Regions from separate parts of the Rhodococcus sp. NPDC003383 genome, predicted to be linked through region 1. Evidence: riboswitches for the same ligand, from Rfam matches in the RefSeq annotation. Region 1 holds a riboswitch; the other holds the start of a gene.
What was found. A riboswitch is a leader RNA that binds a small molecule or an ion and turns the genes downstream of it on or off. The one in region 1 is predicted to bind glycine.
Positions count from the first base shown of each region.

Region 2: linked by a shared signal. The riboswitch ahead of gcvP (aminomethyl-transferring glycine dehydrogenase) and the one ahead of ACWDTS_RS05520 (DMT family transporter) in region 1 are both predicted to bind glycine.

Region 1 is NZ_JBSFRG010000004.1:123,019-130,602, reverse strand. Features, by position in the region: gene ACWDTS_RS05540 (ABC transporter substrate-binding protein) at 1-922, opposite strand, end outside; gene ACWDTS_RS05535 (SDR family NAD(P)-dependent oxidoreductase) at 964-1,728, opposite strand; gene ACWDTS_RS05530 (NADP-dependent oxidoreductase) at 1,836-2,879, opposite strand; gene ACWDTS_RS05525 (class I adenylate-forming enzyme family protein) at 2,917-4,410, opposite strand; glycine riboswitch at 4,669-4,759, shown strand; gene ACWDTS_RS05520 (DMT family transporter) at 4,899-5,873, shown strand; gene ACWDTS_RS05515 (SPFH domain-containing protein) at 5,930-7,183, opposite strand; gene ACWDTS_RS05510 (NfeD family protein) at 7,186-7,584, opposite strand, start outside.
Region 2 is NZ_JBSFRG010000033.1:32,409-39,992, forward strand. Features, by position in the region: gene gcvP (aminomethyl-transferring glycine dehydrogenase) at 1-1,754, opposite strand, end outside; glycine riboswitch at 1,925-2,019, opposite strand; gene ACWDTS_RS23455 (MerR family transcriptional regulator) at 2,108-2,674, opposite strand; gene ACWDTS_RS23460 (bifunctional nuclease family protein) at 2,989-3,462, opposite strand; gene ftsR (transcriptional regulator FtsR) at 3,607-4,347, opposite strand; gene garA (glycogen accumulation regulator GarA) at 4,347-4,814, opposite strand; gene gcvH (glycine cleavage system protein GcvH) at 4,994-5,398, opposite strand; gene ACWDTS_RS23480 (DUF881 domain-containing protein) at 5,442-6,179, opposite strand; gene ACWDTS_RS23485 (small basic family protein) at 6,183-6,548, opposite strand; gene ACWDTS_RS23490 (DUF881 domain-containing protein) at 6,545-7,405, opposite strand; gene ACWDTS_RS23495 (CDP-alcohol phosphatidyltransferase family protein) at 7,402-7,584, opposite strand, start outside.

The DNA.
Region 1 (7,584 bases):
TCATGTAGTTGGCCAGGACCTGTGCCGCGTTGGGATGCACGGCGTCGGCGAGGATCGCGGTGTACATGGGGGCGCCCCACACGACGTCTCCGAACGCCGAGTCGACGGGCGCGCCGGTCTGCTGTTCGCTCTTCTGGTCCTGCACGAACGCGGCGACGGCGATCTCACCGGAGGCGAGGGCCTGAGCCAGCGGCAGTGCGCTGGGGTAGATCCGCGGGGTCTGGGCGGCGAGCTTCTCGAGGAAGCCCTCTCCCCCGACCTGTTCGAGGTAGCTGTCGTAGAAGTCGACGTGGGCGGTCGAGGTGGGGGTGACGATGCCGATCTTCCCGCCGGCGAGGGACGGATCCAGCAGGTCGCTGTAGCTGTCGATGCCGTCGGGCTGTCGCTGGGTGTTCCAGCCGAAGGTCAGCACCGAGGCGTTGGTGACGAAGTAGCCGGTGTCGTCCTTCAGCGTCGTCACGTCGTATTCGCTCGCGGAGTCGGTGAAGGCGGGGCCGACGGGTGCGGCGAAGGCTCCGTTCGCGCCGTTCTCCACGGCCCAGGGGACGCTGGCCTGGGTGACGATGTCGGCGACACGGTTGCCGGTCTCCGCCTCCGCGCCGATCTTCTGGTGCAGGTTCGCGTCGACGTCACGCACGACGTTGAGACGGATGCCGTAGTCGGCCTCGAAACGGCGGCCGAGTTCGGCGAGAGCGTCCGCGGCGTTCGACGAGTAGATCGTGACCTCGCCCTCCGCCTTGGCCGCCTCGACGATCTGCTGCCAGGCATCATCCCCGGCCGGACCGGTGGATCCGATCGAATCGGACGAGATGCGGTCGTCGCCGCCGTTTCCGCCGCAGGCCGCGACAGCCGCCGCGAGAGCACCTGCGGTCAGGGCCGACAGGAAGGCACGCCGGGTGCGGCGGGTGTGGATGGGGTTCATATGGGGCTCCTGGTGGTCGGTCGGGGTGGGACCGAGATCTGTCACGGGGTGGAGGTGCGGCCGCCGTCGACGGGGATCACGGCGCCGGTGGTGTAGGTCGAGCCCGGTCCGGCGAGATACAGTGCCGCACCGACGATCTCGTCCGGATTTCCCGCGCGCTGGAGAGGCATCCCCCGGAACAGCTCATCGGCCGATTCCATGTCCCAGGCCTTGCTGATGTCCGTGAGGAAGGCACCGGCCATGATCGTGTTGACGCGCACGTTGGGCCCGTAGGCCTGGGCGAAGCCCTTGGTCAAGGTGTTGAGCCCCGCCTTGGCGGCCGCGTACGGCAGGTCGGTGGTCATCGGCCGCTCGGAGGCGATCGAGCTGATGTTGATGATCGATCCCCCGGAACCGGCCGCCATCCGGGGCCCGACGAGGCTGGTGAGCCGGAACGCGCCCTTGAGGTTGACGCCGATCACCTTGTCGAACAGTTCTTCGGTGACCTGGTCGAGGCTCGGGTACAGCGGCGCCATGCCCGCGTTGTTGACGAGGATGTCCAGGTGCCCGAACTCGTCGTAGATCCGTTCGACGAGTGGTTCGTGAGCGTCCCAGTCACCGACGTGGAAGGCGAGCGGAAGTGCCTTGCGGCCGGTGGTCTCGGCAACCTCGGCGGCCAGCTTCTCACAGCTGTCGACCTTGCGGCTGACGATGACGGTGTCGGCGCCGGCGTTCGCGAAAGCGAGAACCATCTCGCGGCCCAGGCCGCGGCTACCGCCGGTGACGAGCGCGACCTTTCCTTCGAGAGGAAGTGGATGCGAAGTCATGATGGCTCCTGTCGATGAGGTCGGCGCCGGGGGCGCCGAAGGGGTGGGAGGGTGCAGCGGGACACCGGCGTCACCATGGGCGACGTCGGGACGGTCCCGGTGGTGGGTCAGGTGGAGGGGGTGAGCGGAACGAGGGCCTTGCCGGTGGCGGCGCCGTCGAGCATCCCGACGAAGGCGTCCCATGCACCGGCGATGCCGCCGGGGAACTCGGTGTGGACGGGCCGGATCCGTCCGGTCCGGACGAGCCCGGCCATCTCGTCCTCGAACTGCTCGCGTGCGTCGAGATGGTCGGCCAGCAGGAAGCCTTCCATCCGGGCGCGGCGCCAGATCAGTTTCAGGAGATTGCTCGGACCGGGCACGGGTGCGGCGGAGTTGTAGACGCTGATCATCCCGCACAGGGCGATGCGGGCGTGGTCGGCGAGCACCCGGATGGCCGCTTCCAGCTGTTCTCCTCCGACGTTGTCGAAGTAGACGTCGAGAGCCGTGGCCCCGACTTCGGCCATCGCGGTACGCAGCAGGTCCTTCGCCGGCCCGTCGTGGTGGTCGAAGGCCGCGTCCGCTCCGAGTTCCTTTGTGAGCGCGACTTTCTCCGGCGATCCGGCACTCGCGATCACCACGGCGCCGCGCTGTTTCGCCAACTGGACGGCGGTGGACCCGACCGCGCCGGCCGCAGACGATACGAACACCACGTCGCCGTCTCGGACCTGCGCGATCCGGTCGATCCCCACCCAGGCCGTCATCCCCGGGATGCCGAGGACACTCAGGTGAAGAGCCGCGGGCAGGTCGTCGTGCCGGAGCCTGCGGCAGTCGCTCACGTCGACGAGACTTTCCGTGCGCCAACCGTATTCGTGGAGAACGAGCGAGCCCACCGGCAGCTCCGGCCGATCCGAGCGGGACACGACGCCGACCGTCGGCGCGAGCATGGGCGCATCGAGCTCGTACGGCTCGGCGTAGGAAGCCCCTCCCCCCATCCGGCCCCGCATGTAGGGCTCGACGGACATGACGAGATTCCGCACGCGGACCTGCCCGGGAGCAGGTTCGCCGAGAGTCGTCTCGACCAGTTCGACGTCGGTGGCGCGGGGGCGCCCGTTCGGACGTGCCCGAAGGACCCACTCGCGCCGGAGGAGTTCGGTGTCGACGGTGTCGGTCACGGCAATGCCTGTTCTCTCCACGATGCGGACGGCGGGGTCATCCTGCGAGGCCGGCGGTGACCTGTTCGACGAGGTCGCGGCGCACGAGTTTGCCGGTCGGGGTACGAGGCAGATCGTCGACGAACACCACGTCGTCGGGAGTCCTCGAGCCGCGCAGGCGCTCGCGGCACCACGTCCGGATCGCGTCGGCGTCGTCGTGGGCGTCCGCCGCCGGGACGATCACCGCGCAGATCCGTTCACCCCACTCGTCGTCGGGGGTGCCGATCACCGCCACCTCCCGCACCTGGGGATGATGCGCCAGCACGTCCTCGATCTCGGCCGGCGCGATGTTCTCACCACCACGGATGATGGTGTCGTCCGCGCGGCCACCGATGTAGAGGTAGCCGTCCTCGATCCGGGCGCGGTCCCGGGTGGGGAACCAACCGTCCGCGTCGAGCACCGAACCGTTACCCATGTACTCGCCGCTGACCTGCGCTCCGCGCACCCACAGCAGGCCCGTCTCCCCCTCGGGCAGTACGCGATCGCCGTCCTCCGAACGGATCTGCGCCTCGATACCGGGCACGATCCGGCCGGTCGAGGCGAGCCGGCCGCGCAGTTCCGGATTCGCGAAGGCCTCCCGATGGTCCTCGGGACCGAGGACCGCGATCGTCGAACTGGTCTCGGTCAGGCCGTAGGCGTTGACGAATCCGGTGTCGCCGAACGCCGCGAGAGCACGTTCGAGGACCGGTTGGGGCATCCGTGCGCCGCCGTAGGCGAGCGACCCGAGCGTGGGGACGGCGGCGGGCGCGCCGTCGAGGTGGTCGACGATGCGGGCGAGCATCGTGGGCACCACCATGGCGCTGGTGACCCCCTCCGTCCGGACGAGGTCGAGCCACCCCTGCGGCGTGAAATCGGGCAGGTAGACCATGCGGCGACCCGAGTAGACGTTGCTCAGGACGGCCCCGAGGCCTGCGATGTGATACGGCGGGGTGCTCACCAGGGTCGCGTGCTCCTCTGCCGCGGAACCGAATTCGACGGTGTTGAGGAGGTACGAGAGCAGGTGCCGGTGACGGAGCAGCACGTCCTTCGGAGCCGAGGTGGTACCGGAGGTGAACAGCACGATCGCCGTGCCCTCGTCCTCCGAGCGATCGGCCTCCAACGGCTCCGTCGCGTTCGCCAGTCCGAGGAATTCGTCCGTCGAGACGATGCGGCGCGCGCATCCGTCGAGTTTGGTCACGTACTCGGCGTCCGCCACGACCACCGGATCGTCGAGTCGGTCGATCAGTTCGAGCAATTGCGGGGCCGGAAGCCGGTAGTTCAAGGGAGCCAGGGGGATTCCGGCGCGCCCCGCTGCGAACATCAGCGTGGGGAGCACCGGACCGTTGACGCCGACGAAGACGACGTGGCGGGCTCCGAGTTCGGCGAGCAGGCCCGCACCGCGCGAAGCGAGTTCGTCGAGTTGCCGATAGGTCGTGCCGTTCGCCCGCGGACCCAGAGCGATCCGATCGGGGGTGGCGGCAGACGCCATGTCGAGGACCATCCCGATGCCCATATGACCACCTGTCTGTAGATGCCGTTGCCGTACGAGAGAAGAGACGATTCGACCGGTGGTCCCGATTCGTCGGAATGCGAAATCACCGATGCGCGCCGGTCGAGAAAAACCGTGTGACCCACACCATAGCAATTATGCCTATATTTGTGAAGGTATCCGACGATCTTTTTCGATATGGCCTGTGACCTGCGAAAACAACCCGACATGCTCACGCACCCGCAGCCATGACATACTTGACGCCACAACTGAACAGCCACCCGAACCGCGGCGGGAGAGTCCCGCACAGCAGCGGGCGCCGAAGGAGCAACCTCCCCGGGAATCTCTCAGGCCCCCAGACCGCCGTGGCGAGGCTCCTCTGGAAAGCAACCCGTCCGGGTTCACCGAAGGTGTAAGCGGATCACGTCCGCGAAAGCTCTCAGGTCAATGACAGAGCGGGGAAACGACATCACCCGCTGGTGCCGCAGTGCACCCTGGCCTGAGGAATACGTGTGACCGTTTCCCTCGGCGCGCCCCCGCGCGCCCAAGTTTCCGGCGCGCCGCCGCGCGCCCAGCTTCCCGCTCCCACTCCCCGATCCGCGCCCTCCCGCGACCGGCGATTCGGCGTCGTCGCCATCGTCCTGTCCGCCACGGCGATGGGCGCGGCCGGTCTGTTCGGACGCATGGCCACGCCCGACGGCGCGGTGCTCGGTGAGGCCCTGACCTTCGGGCGCATGGCGGTGGGCGCGGTGGGCATGCTGGTGCTGCTCGCGTTCACCCGTCGTCTCGGGCAGGTGCGGCGAGTCCGCCTGTCCGCGTCGGTCGTCGCAGGTGGGGTCTTCCTCGGCTTGTCGCTGGCCACCTACCTGTCCGCGACCGTACTGACCGACCTGTCCCGGGCGGTCGTGTTGCACTATCTCGGACCGGTCGTCGCGACCGTCCTCGCCCGCGTGGTGTTGAAGGAATCGATCACGCGCCTCGACGCGTTGTCGCTCGGCGCGGCGTTCGTCGGCATGCTGTTCGCGGCCGGTTTCGTCGGCGGGAATTCCGGCGGTGGCGAGCAGGAGACGCTGGGGACCGTGCTCGGGGTCGCGTCGGGGATCTTCTACGGCGCCGCCCTGCTGTGCTACCGCTACCGGAGCGACATGCCGTCCGACGTCCGGTGCTTCTGGAACTTCGCCTTCGGTGCGGTCGCGACCGCGGCGATGGTCGTGGTGACGCGGCCCGATCTGTCGGGCATGACGGCGAGCAACTGGGCTTGGGCGGCAGGGTTCTTCGTCGTCTGCGGTCTGTTCGCCCTGGGGTTGCTGGTGGTCGCCGGTAAGCACCTGCGTGCCGCCGAGCTCTCGGGTCTGTCCTATCTCGAAGTGGTGGTGGCCCTGACGATCGGCGTGCTCGCGTTCGGCGAGGCCGCGTCCATCCCGGCCGTGTTCGGTTCGGCGCTGATCCTGGTGGCGATGGCGCTGCCGCTGCTCGCCCGGCGATAACCCCTCGTGCGTGGTTTCGGTAGCACCCGCTACCGAAACCGCGCACGAGCGGGGGGTCAGTCCTGGCGGTGCCGCGGTTCCTCCGACGCGGGAGGCGCGAGGTCCGGTGCTGCGGGCGGCACCCAGCCGGTCGAGAACTGCTCCGACGCCGGCAGCGCCCCGGGCGTGCCGAATTCCGTTCCTCCGGCCGGTTCCCCGCTCGTGCGCACCGCCGGCTCGACGGGCTTGCGCGCGACGGCTTCGGCCTCGGCGACCGCCTGCGCGACCTCCGGGTCGCGGGCGGTGGTGAACCAGTCGGCGACCTCGGCGGTGTCGTCCTCCGGCCGGGGCAGTTCCTCCTCGACGGCCGTCGGCTCGAAGCGGAAGACCCCGTCGTCACCGGGCGCGCCGAGGGTCTTCGCGAATCCCTTGAGCGCATCACCGAAGTCACTGGGCACCAGCCACACCTTGTTCGCATCGCCCTGCGCCATCTGCGGCAGCGTCTGCAGGTACTGGTACGCGAGCAGTTCGGGCGTCGGCTTACCGGACTTGATCGCCGCGAACACCTTCTCGATGGCCTTCGCCTGGCCCTGCGATTCGAGATACTTCGCGGCCCGATCGCCCTGGGCCCGCAGGATCCGGGACTGGCGGTCGGCCTCGGCCTCGAGAATCGCGGCCTGCTTGGCGCCCTCGGCCGAGAGGATCCGTGATTGCTTGTCGCCCTCGGCGGTCTTGATCGCGGCTTCGCGGTGACCTTCGGCGGTGAGGATCATCGCGCGCTTCTCGCGATCGGCCTTCATCTGCTTCTCCATCGATTCCTGGATCGACGGCGGCGGATCGATGCTCTTCAGTTCGACGCGGGCGACCCGCAGCCCCCACCGGCCGGTCGCTTCGTCGAGCACGCCCCGCAGCTGGCCGTTGATGGAGTCGCGCGAGGTCAGGGTGTCTTCGAGGGTCATCCCGCCGACGACGTTGCGCAGCGTCGTCACCGTCAGCTGCTCGACCGCGGCGATGTAGTTGCTGATCTCGTAGACCGCTGCCTGCGGGTTGGTGACCTGGAAGTACACGACGGTGTCGATGCTCAGCGTCAGGTTGTCCTGGGTGATCACGGGCTGCGGCGGGAACGAGACGACCCGTTCGCGCAGGTCGACCTTCGCGCGGATCCGGTCGACGAACGGCACCAGGAAGGTGAGCTGTCCCGACGCGGTCCGGTAGTAGCGACCCAGCCGTTCGATCACCGCAGCCTCGGCCTGCGGAATCAGCGCGACCGACTTGACCACGACCAGCACCACGAGTGCCACCAGGACGGCGAGCACGATCAACGCTTCCATCGTCAGACACCCCTCCATACGACGGCCGTCGCGCCGTCGATCTGCATCACCGTCACAGTGGTTCCCGGTTCGTACACCGCGGTTTCGTCGAGCGGGCGCGCCGTCCAGACCTCACCGTCGATCTTCACCCGGCCCGAATGCTCGTCGACCTGCTCGAGAACGAGGGCATGTTTGCCCGGCAGCGCGTCGACACCCGTGGTCAGCGCGGGCGGAGCCGAATAGCGCCGGCGCAGCGCCGGTCGAACCCCGAGCAGCAGCACCAGCGAGGACAGCGCGAACACCACGGCATCGGCCCACACGGGAAAGTCCGTCGCAGCCGAGACGCCCGCGGTCACCAGGGCGGCGCCACCGAGCATGAGCAGCACGAAGTCTCCGGTCAGCGCCTCGGCTGCGGCGAGGGC
Region 2 (7,584 bases), on a different contig from region 1:
CCCCGGTCGAGGTGGTAGTGCCGGATCGCGAGCAGACCGGCGTATTCGCCCTGGCTGCCGGCGTTGGGCTGGAGGCTGACGCGGTCGTAACCGGTGATCGCGGCGAGCCAGCCCTCGAGGTCCGCGATCAGCCGGCGGATCCCGGCGGTCTGCTCCGCGGGTGCGAACGGGTGCAGGTCGGCGAACTCCGGCCAGGTGATCGCTTCCATCTCGGCGGCGGCGTTGAGCTTCATCGTGCACGAGCCGAGCGGGATCATCGTCCGGTCGAGCGCCAGGTCCTTGTCGGACAGTCGCCGCAGGTACCGCATCATCGCGGTTTCGGTGCGGTACTTCGTGAACGACTCGTGCTGCAGGAATGCGCTGGTGCGGGCCAGTGCGGCCGGGATCGCCGATCCCTCGCTCTGCGCGGTGTCCGGGGCGCCGAAGGCGTCGAGCACCGTGCCGATGTGCGCGCTGGTGGTCGCTTCGTCGCAGGAGATGCCGACGTGGTCGTCGTCGACGAGACGCAGGTTGATGCCCGCCTCGCGAGCGTTCGTGACGATCTGTGCGGCGCGACCGGGAACCCGCGCCAGAACGGTGTCGAAGAACCCGGCGTGCACGATCTCGATGCCGGCGGCGCGCAGCGCGGCGGCGAGGGTTTCGGCGTGCGCCGCGACCCGGCGGGCGATCGCGGTCAGGCCGTCTGCGCCGTGGTACGAGGCGTACATCGCGGCCAGGACCGCCAGCAGAACCTGCGCGGTGCAGATGTTGCTCGTCGCCTTCTCGCGGCGGATGTGCTGTTCACGGGTCTGCAGGGCCAGCCGGTAGGCGGGATCTCCGTCCGCATCGACGGACAGGCCGACCAGGCGGCCCGGAAGGTTGCGGGTGTGCGCCGTGTTCACGGCGAGGTAGCCGGCGTGCGGGCCACCGAAGCCCATGGGCACACCGAAGCGCTGGGTGGTGCCGAAGCAGGCGTCCGCGCCCTGCTCGCCAGGCGGGGTGATCAACGTCAGGGCCAGCAGGTCGGCGCCCACCGCCACGAGTGCACCGCGGTCGTGTGCGGCGGCGATGATCGGGGCGGCGTCGAACACCCGTCCGGATGCGCCGGGGATCTGGAGGATGACCCCGAAGAAGTCGCCCTCCGGCAGTCCGTCGTCGACGAGATTCGCGGTGACGATCTCGATGCCCAGCGGCTCGGCGCGGGTGGCGAGGACGGCCGCGGTCTGGGTGAAGAGATCGGAGTCGACGAGCACGCGGGGGCTCTTCGACTTGCGGTTGGCGCGGCGGAGCAGGGTCATCGCCTCAGCGGCGGCGGTGCCTTCGTCGAGCATCGACGAGTTCGCGACCTCCATGCCGGTGAGGTCGGAGACCATCGTCTGGAAGTTGAGCAGGGCTTCGAGCCGGCCCTGGCTGATCTCCGGCTGGTACGGGGTGTACGCCGTGTACCACGCCGGGTTCTCGATGATGTTGCGCAGCAGCACCGGCGGCGTGAGGGTGCCGTAGTAGCCCTGACCGATCATCGAGGTCGACACGGTGTTCTGCGCTGCGAGCTCGGTCAGCGCGGCCAGCACCTCGTGCTCGGACAGCGGCGCGTCCAGCACGTCCAGCCCGTCGGCGATCCCTCCGGTGGCCGGGTCCAGGATCGCGGCCGGCAGTGCCTTCGCCGCGAGGTCTGCGAGTGCGTCGACGCCGACGACGTCGAGGATGCGGCGCAGTGCCGCCTGATCGGGGCCGACGTGACGGTCGGCGAACGTGGAGGTGACGGCATCTGTCATGTGCGATTCCCGGGTGATCGGAGGTCCACGTCCGCGCACGGTCGCACGGCGTGCTTCCCTCCCCCTCTGTCGCGAGCTCGGCGGGCGAGCGCCTGAGAGATTCGGTGACCGGACGTCCGGTCCCTTTCCCCGTGGGCGGGTGGGTGCTCCCACCGCTTTCCAGAGGCGTCGGAGCCCGCACGGTCCTCGGTACCTGAGAGATTGACGGGGAGGTGCTGCTCCTTCGGTGCCCGGATCGGATCCGGAACTCTCCCGTGCGGCGGCGACGCATTGGCGATTCTAGTCCACGGCGATCGCCGCAATCGCGGTCACGGACGCCTTCGCGGTGTGATGAACGTCTAAAATCCCCGGCTCTAGCCGATGCGGCGATTGATGCGGTTGCGGCGACGGGACGCGAGCTCGTCCTCGGGTCGCTGCTCGGCGGCACCTCCGTCGGCGCGCTCGGCCGGGAAGTCCGCGATGCTGCCGGTCAGCTCGCGCATCGCACCGCTGACCGCGATACCGAACACGCCCTGTCCGCCCTGCAGTAAATCGACGACTTCCTCAGGCGACGTGCATTCGTACACGGTGGTGCCGTCGGAGAACAGCGTGATCTTCGCCAGGTCCCGCACCCCGCGCTCACGCAGGTGATCGACCGCGACGCGGATGTTCTGCAGCGAGATGCCCGTGTCCAGCAACCGCTTGACGATCTTGAGGACCAGGATGTCCTTGAACGAGTACAGTCGCTGGCTTCCGGAACCGGCTGCGCCACGGATCGACGGCACGACGAGGTTCGTTCGAGCCCAGTAGTCGAGCTGGCGGTAACTTATTCCGGCGATCTGGCATGCGATGGGAACGCGATAACCGACGAGTTCGTCGGGAACCGAGTCGTCCGGGAACAGACCCGGCTGGATGTCGTCCGTTTGTTGCGTCGACGACATCGAGGTCGAGCGGTTCCCTTCGTCGATATCGCCGTGCCCCTGTCCCTGCGGCCGATCTCGCACTGTGTTGACTCCCTCTTACGTGCCCACCCGTCGCCCCGTAACAACGGACGGGCGGATTCCCCCCCACCCATCCGATCGTCGCGTGCTAGTCAAGGCCCGTCGAGCAGATCCGAATTGCGGATTCACTCAGCGTACGCTCTGTCTCGAGCGTAGGGCAGCAACACGCCGACCGGTCGTAAAACCTTCGAGTCGTACCGCGTGCCCCGACCCGGAGGGATCGAGGCACGGTAGAACAGCCGATGACGTCCGATTCAGCCGTCCGTCGCCTTGAAGTCGTCGGGCGACACGGACTCGAGAAATTCCTTGAACTTCTCGACCTCGTCCTCCCGTTCGTCGGGCATGACGAGACCGGCCTCCGCCAGCACCGGTTCCTCGACGAAGACCGGTACACCGACGCGCAACGCTACAGCGACCGCGTCCGAAGGGCGGCACGACACGCGCATGCCACCCTGGAAAATCATGTCGGCGTAGAAGGTCCCCTCCTGCAGGTCCACGATCCGGATCTCCTGTAGGACATGCCCGAATGCTTCCAGAAGGTTCTTGATCAGATCGTGCGTCAGCGGACGCGCCGGTTCGACGCCCTGCTGTTCGAGCGCGATCGCAGTCGCCTCCATCTGACCGATCCAGATCGGCAGATACCTGTCGCCGTCGGCCTCTCGCAACAGCAGGACCGGCTGGTTCTGCGGCTGTTCGACCCGAATGCCCACTATCCGCATCTCGCTCATGCCGGTGCCTCCATCCCGCTGGCCGTCCGGGGACGAACCCCGCGTGGCAATCCTGCCTGAATTCTAGTGCGATCCGGCAGGCGCGTCAGGTGCCGGCGGTCGTCGGGGTTCTCACCGCGATCACCGCCGGCGTGCACGAACGGTTCAGCGGTCGAGTGCGCCGTGAACCGCTGCCTTCACCAGGCACGTGTGCAGCGTCAGTGACAGCGCCGCCAACTCCCGGACCATCTCCTCGGCTCGCGCCCGCGCTCCCGCGTCGCGCCCCTTGGCGATCGGACCCGCGATCTGCGCGACCAGGCTCGCTTCCCGGTCCGCCGCGAGCTTGAACGCCCGCAGGTGCCGCACCTCGAGCCCGAACTCCGACATGGCCTTGGCGGTTCGGGCGAGCAGCACCGCGTCCCCGTCGAAGAATCCCGCCGCGCCCGGCACGATCAGCCCGGCACGAACCAGCTCGGTCAGGAAGCCCACGTCGATTCCGGCGCGCTCGCACAGATCGTCGCGGCTCATGCGGACTTCACGGTCGGTGCGCAGCACCTCGGGCGAGACCTCGCCCGGCGCCACGGCCAACGGCCGTGGACGCTTCGGGCGGGACTCCACTGCGCCCACCGTTGCGGCACCTCGGTCGATCGCCTCGAGCTGTTCCTTGATCACCTTCAGAGGCAGGTACTGATCCCGCTGCGCGGTCAGCACATACCGCAGTCGCTCGCAGTCCTCGATCGAGAAACGTCGATATCCCGAGGGCGTGCGTTCCGGGCTGATGAGCCCCTCGGCCTCGAGAAACCTGATCTTCGAGATCGTCACGTCCGGAAACTCCGGGCGGAGCCGATCGAGAACCGACCCGATCGACATTCCGCCCGGTGCCGTTTGGCGGGCAGCAGCGGTCATCAGCTACCTGCGCCCTGGTTTCCTCGCGGACCGGTGAGGAACACCAGCCGGAACTTTCCGATCTGCACCTCGTCGCCGTTCGCCAGCACCGCCGAATCGACCGGCTCCCGGTTGACGTAGGTGCCGTTGAGGCTTCCCACGTCGACGACCTGGAACTCACCCTCGTCCTGACGGAACTCGGCGTGCCGACGGCTGACGGTCACGTCGTCGAGGAATATGTCGCTGTCCGGGTGCCGTCCCGCGGACGTCGTCGGCTGGTCCAGCAGGAAACGCGATCCCGCGTTGGGTCCACGCTTGACGACAAGCAGTGCCGACCCGGCGGGCAGTCCCTCGACACCCGAGACCGGAGCCTCCGAGGTCGCCGCCCCCGAGCCGGCGGTTTCCAGTTCACTCAGGAAGTCGGCGCGAAACACCGAAGTGGTTTCCGCAGGGGTTTCCTCGTATCCCGCGTTGCCGTTCTCGCTCACCGTTACTCCTTATCCGTTCGACCGATCGGGCAAACCACCCCGACCGGTCGTTGTTTCGTTCAGCCACGATCACTTTCGACTACGGACCCGCGCCCCCGACAACGGCACACGCCTGACACGACCGTACCCTGAGCCGGCTCCTCGGCGTAGGCGGACGCGGTTGTCGCGCACGGGAACCGTCAGTTTTCGATGAGAGCGCGGTAGGCGTCGGCGTCCAGCGTCTCGCCGAGCGCCGCGTCCAGCTCACCCTCGCTACCGACCTCGACGTCGACGAGCCACCCTTCGCCGTAGGGAGCCGAGTTCACCAGCTCGGGGTTCGCCTCCAGATCCGTGTTGACCGCAACCACTTTCGCGCTGATCGGCGCGTACACGTCCGAGACGCTCTTCGTCGATTCGACCTCGCCGAAGGATTCACCGGCGGTCACCTCGGTCCCGGTCTCCGGCAACTGCACGAACACGACGTCGCCGAGCTGCGACTGCGCGTACGCGGTGATACCGATCCGCGCGGTGGTCGCGCTCGTCCGCTGCACCCACTCGTGTTCCGCCGTGTAACGCAGATCGGCGGGGGTTTCGAACTCACTCACGACAGGGTCCTTTCGGCGACGACATTCGTCACGAACGTCTGATTCAGTTTCCGGGCTGAGAGTATTGGCGGGCTTCGACCTGCCGCAAGGCGGACACGTCGACCTGCGGAGACTGTTCGATCACCAATGTTCCTCCGGTCCGCGCGACAGTGTCCACAACTCCGCCGGGGATGTTCAGCGCGGCCGCGAGGGTCGGTCCGTCCCCGATCGCGGTGACCGTGTACGGGGCGACGAGCGGGACGTCGTCGACGACCACGGCACCGCCGGGACCGGTCACCCACGAGTCCACGCCGATCCGGACGGGCGGGCCGCCGGCCCCGGCGATCTGGATGGCTTCCGCTCCGGCCGCACGCAACTCCTGGATCATGTCGAGGACGACCTCCGAGCCGATGCCGCGCACCGGATCGGTCACGGTCAGTACGACACCCGGGCCGGTGGCCGGGACCGTGCCGACCTGGATGGCCAGGTCCGAGAGCCGCGCGCGGGCCTCGTCGAGAGCGGCCTCCGATCCGTTCTGCTCCAGGCTGGTCAGCGTCGATTCGAGCGCGGTGATCTCCTGACGCAGCTCGGCCTCGGTGCGGTTCAGGTTGTCGAGCAGCACGAGCAGGTCGGCCGGGCGGGCCGAGTCGAGGGCATCACCGGATTCGGTGTTGCGGACCTGGGTGGCGATCGCGACGCCGAGCAGCACGATCAGCAGCCCGGCCAGGGCCGGGAAGAGCAGGCGGCCGCGGCGCGGGGCCGATTCCGGTGGGTCGTGCAGTTCGTGTCGTCCTTCGGCCACGGATCACGCTCCGAACAGGCGGCGGCGCAACGCGGACGCGTTGCCGAAGATGCGGATGCCGAGGACGACGATGACGGCGGTCGACAGCTGGGTGCCGACGCCGAGTTGGTCGCCGAGCCAGACGATCAGGGCCGCGACGAGCACGTTGAACACGAAGGACACGACGAAGGTCTGGGCGTCGAAGATGTCGTCGAGGTACGCGCGCAGGCCGCCGAACACGGTGTCCAGGGCGGCGACGACCGCGATCGGAAGGTACGGCTGGATGACGTCGGGTACCTGTGGGCTGAAGATCACCCCCGCGGCGATGCCGATCGCGAGGGCCAGTACCGCGTAGAGCGCGTGGCCGTGCCTGAGCCCGTTCTGTTTCAACGATCTCCCTCCAGTGCAGATTCGATGTCGCGCACGGCCGCGGCCGGCATGGTGAGGTCGTCGGCCTCGGCGACGGTGAAACCTACCCCGTACAACTGCTGGACGCCGGACATCCGCAGGTAGGCGTCGCTGACGACGAACGCGGTCTGCAGGCGGCTCGGCGATCCGATGGCCGACACGACGTACGGGGAGAACACCGGCCGGTTGTCGACCAGCATGGCCCCGCCCGCCTGCCGGACGGTGACTCCGGGACCGATGCGCACGTCGTCGACCGCGACGGCTTCGGCGCCGCCGGCCCACAGGGCGTTGATCACCGCTTGCAGGTCGCGGTCGAGCAGGACGGCGGTGCGGGGGTTGCCGCGTTGCCCGGAGTCCGACAGGTTCGGTTTCGCCGCCGGGTCGCTGAGCGTGACGGTCACGCCGGGACCGTGGACCTCGGTGGCTGCGGCGGCGTCCTCGGTGCGCCGGAGTTCGTCGAGGATGTCGGTTCCGGCGCCGTTGTCGGTGAACAGTTCCTCGCGGCGCCGGTCGATGTCGGCGGTGAGGTCGTCGCGGGTTGCGGTGAGGGTGTCGACGCGTTCGGAGGCTGCGCGGACGCCGGCGAGGATCTCCGCCTGCGTCCGGTCGGAGCCGGGCCCGGGTTCGGTGGTGTTCGAGTAGGCGATGCCGATGGTGAGGCCGGTGAGGAGGGCACCGACGGTGAGCCAGGCGAGGACGCCCTTGCGGGCGGGCCGGGTGTGTTTCGTGGTGCGGTCCTCGGCGGCCGCGGCGTATCCGGGATCGAGGTGGTCCTCGAGCAGGGCGGTGAGCAGCGACGGTGTCGGGTTGCGGCGGATCTGTTCCCAGTGCTGGTTCATCGGGGTTCCCGGTGGCCGCCGATCGGTGGTGTGACGCGCGCGGTTTCGACGGCGCGGTACAGGTAGAGGGCGCCGGTCCAGACGTACAGGACCGTTCCCCAGATCAGCGCGGCCCAGCCGAGCGGCTCGGCGATGTCGGCGGTCGCGGGGACGGCGAGCGCCAGGAGCAGCAGCGGCAG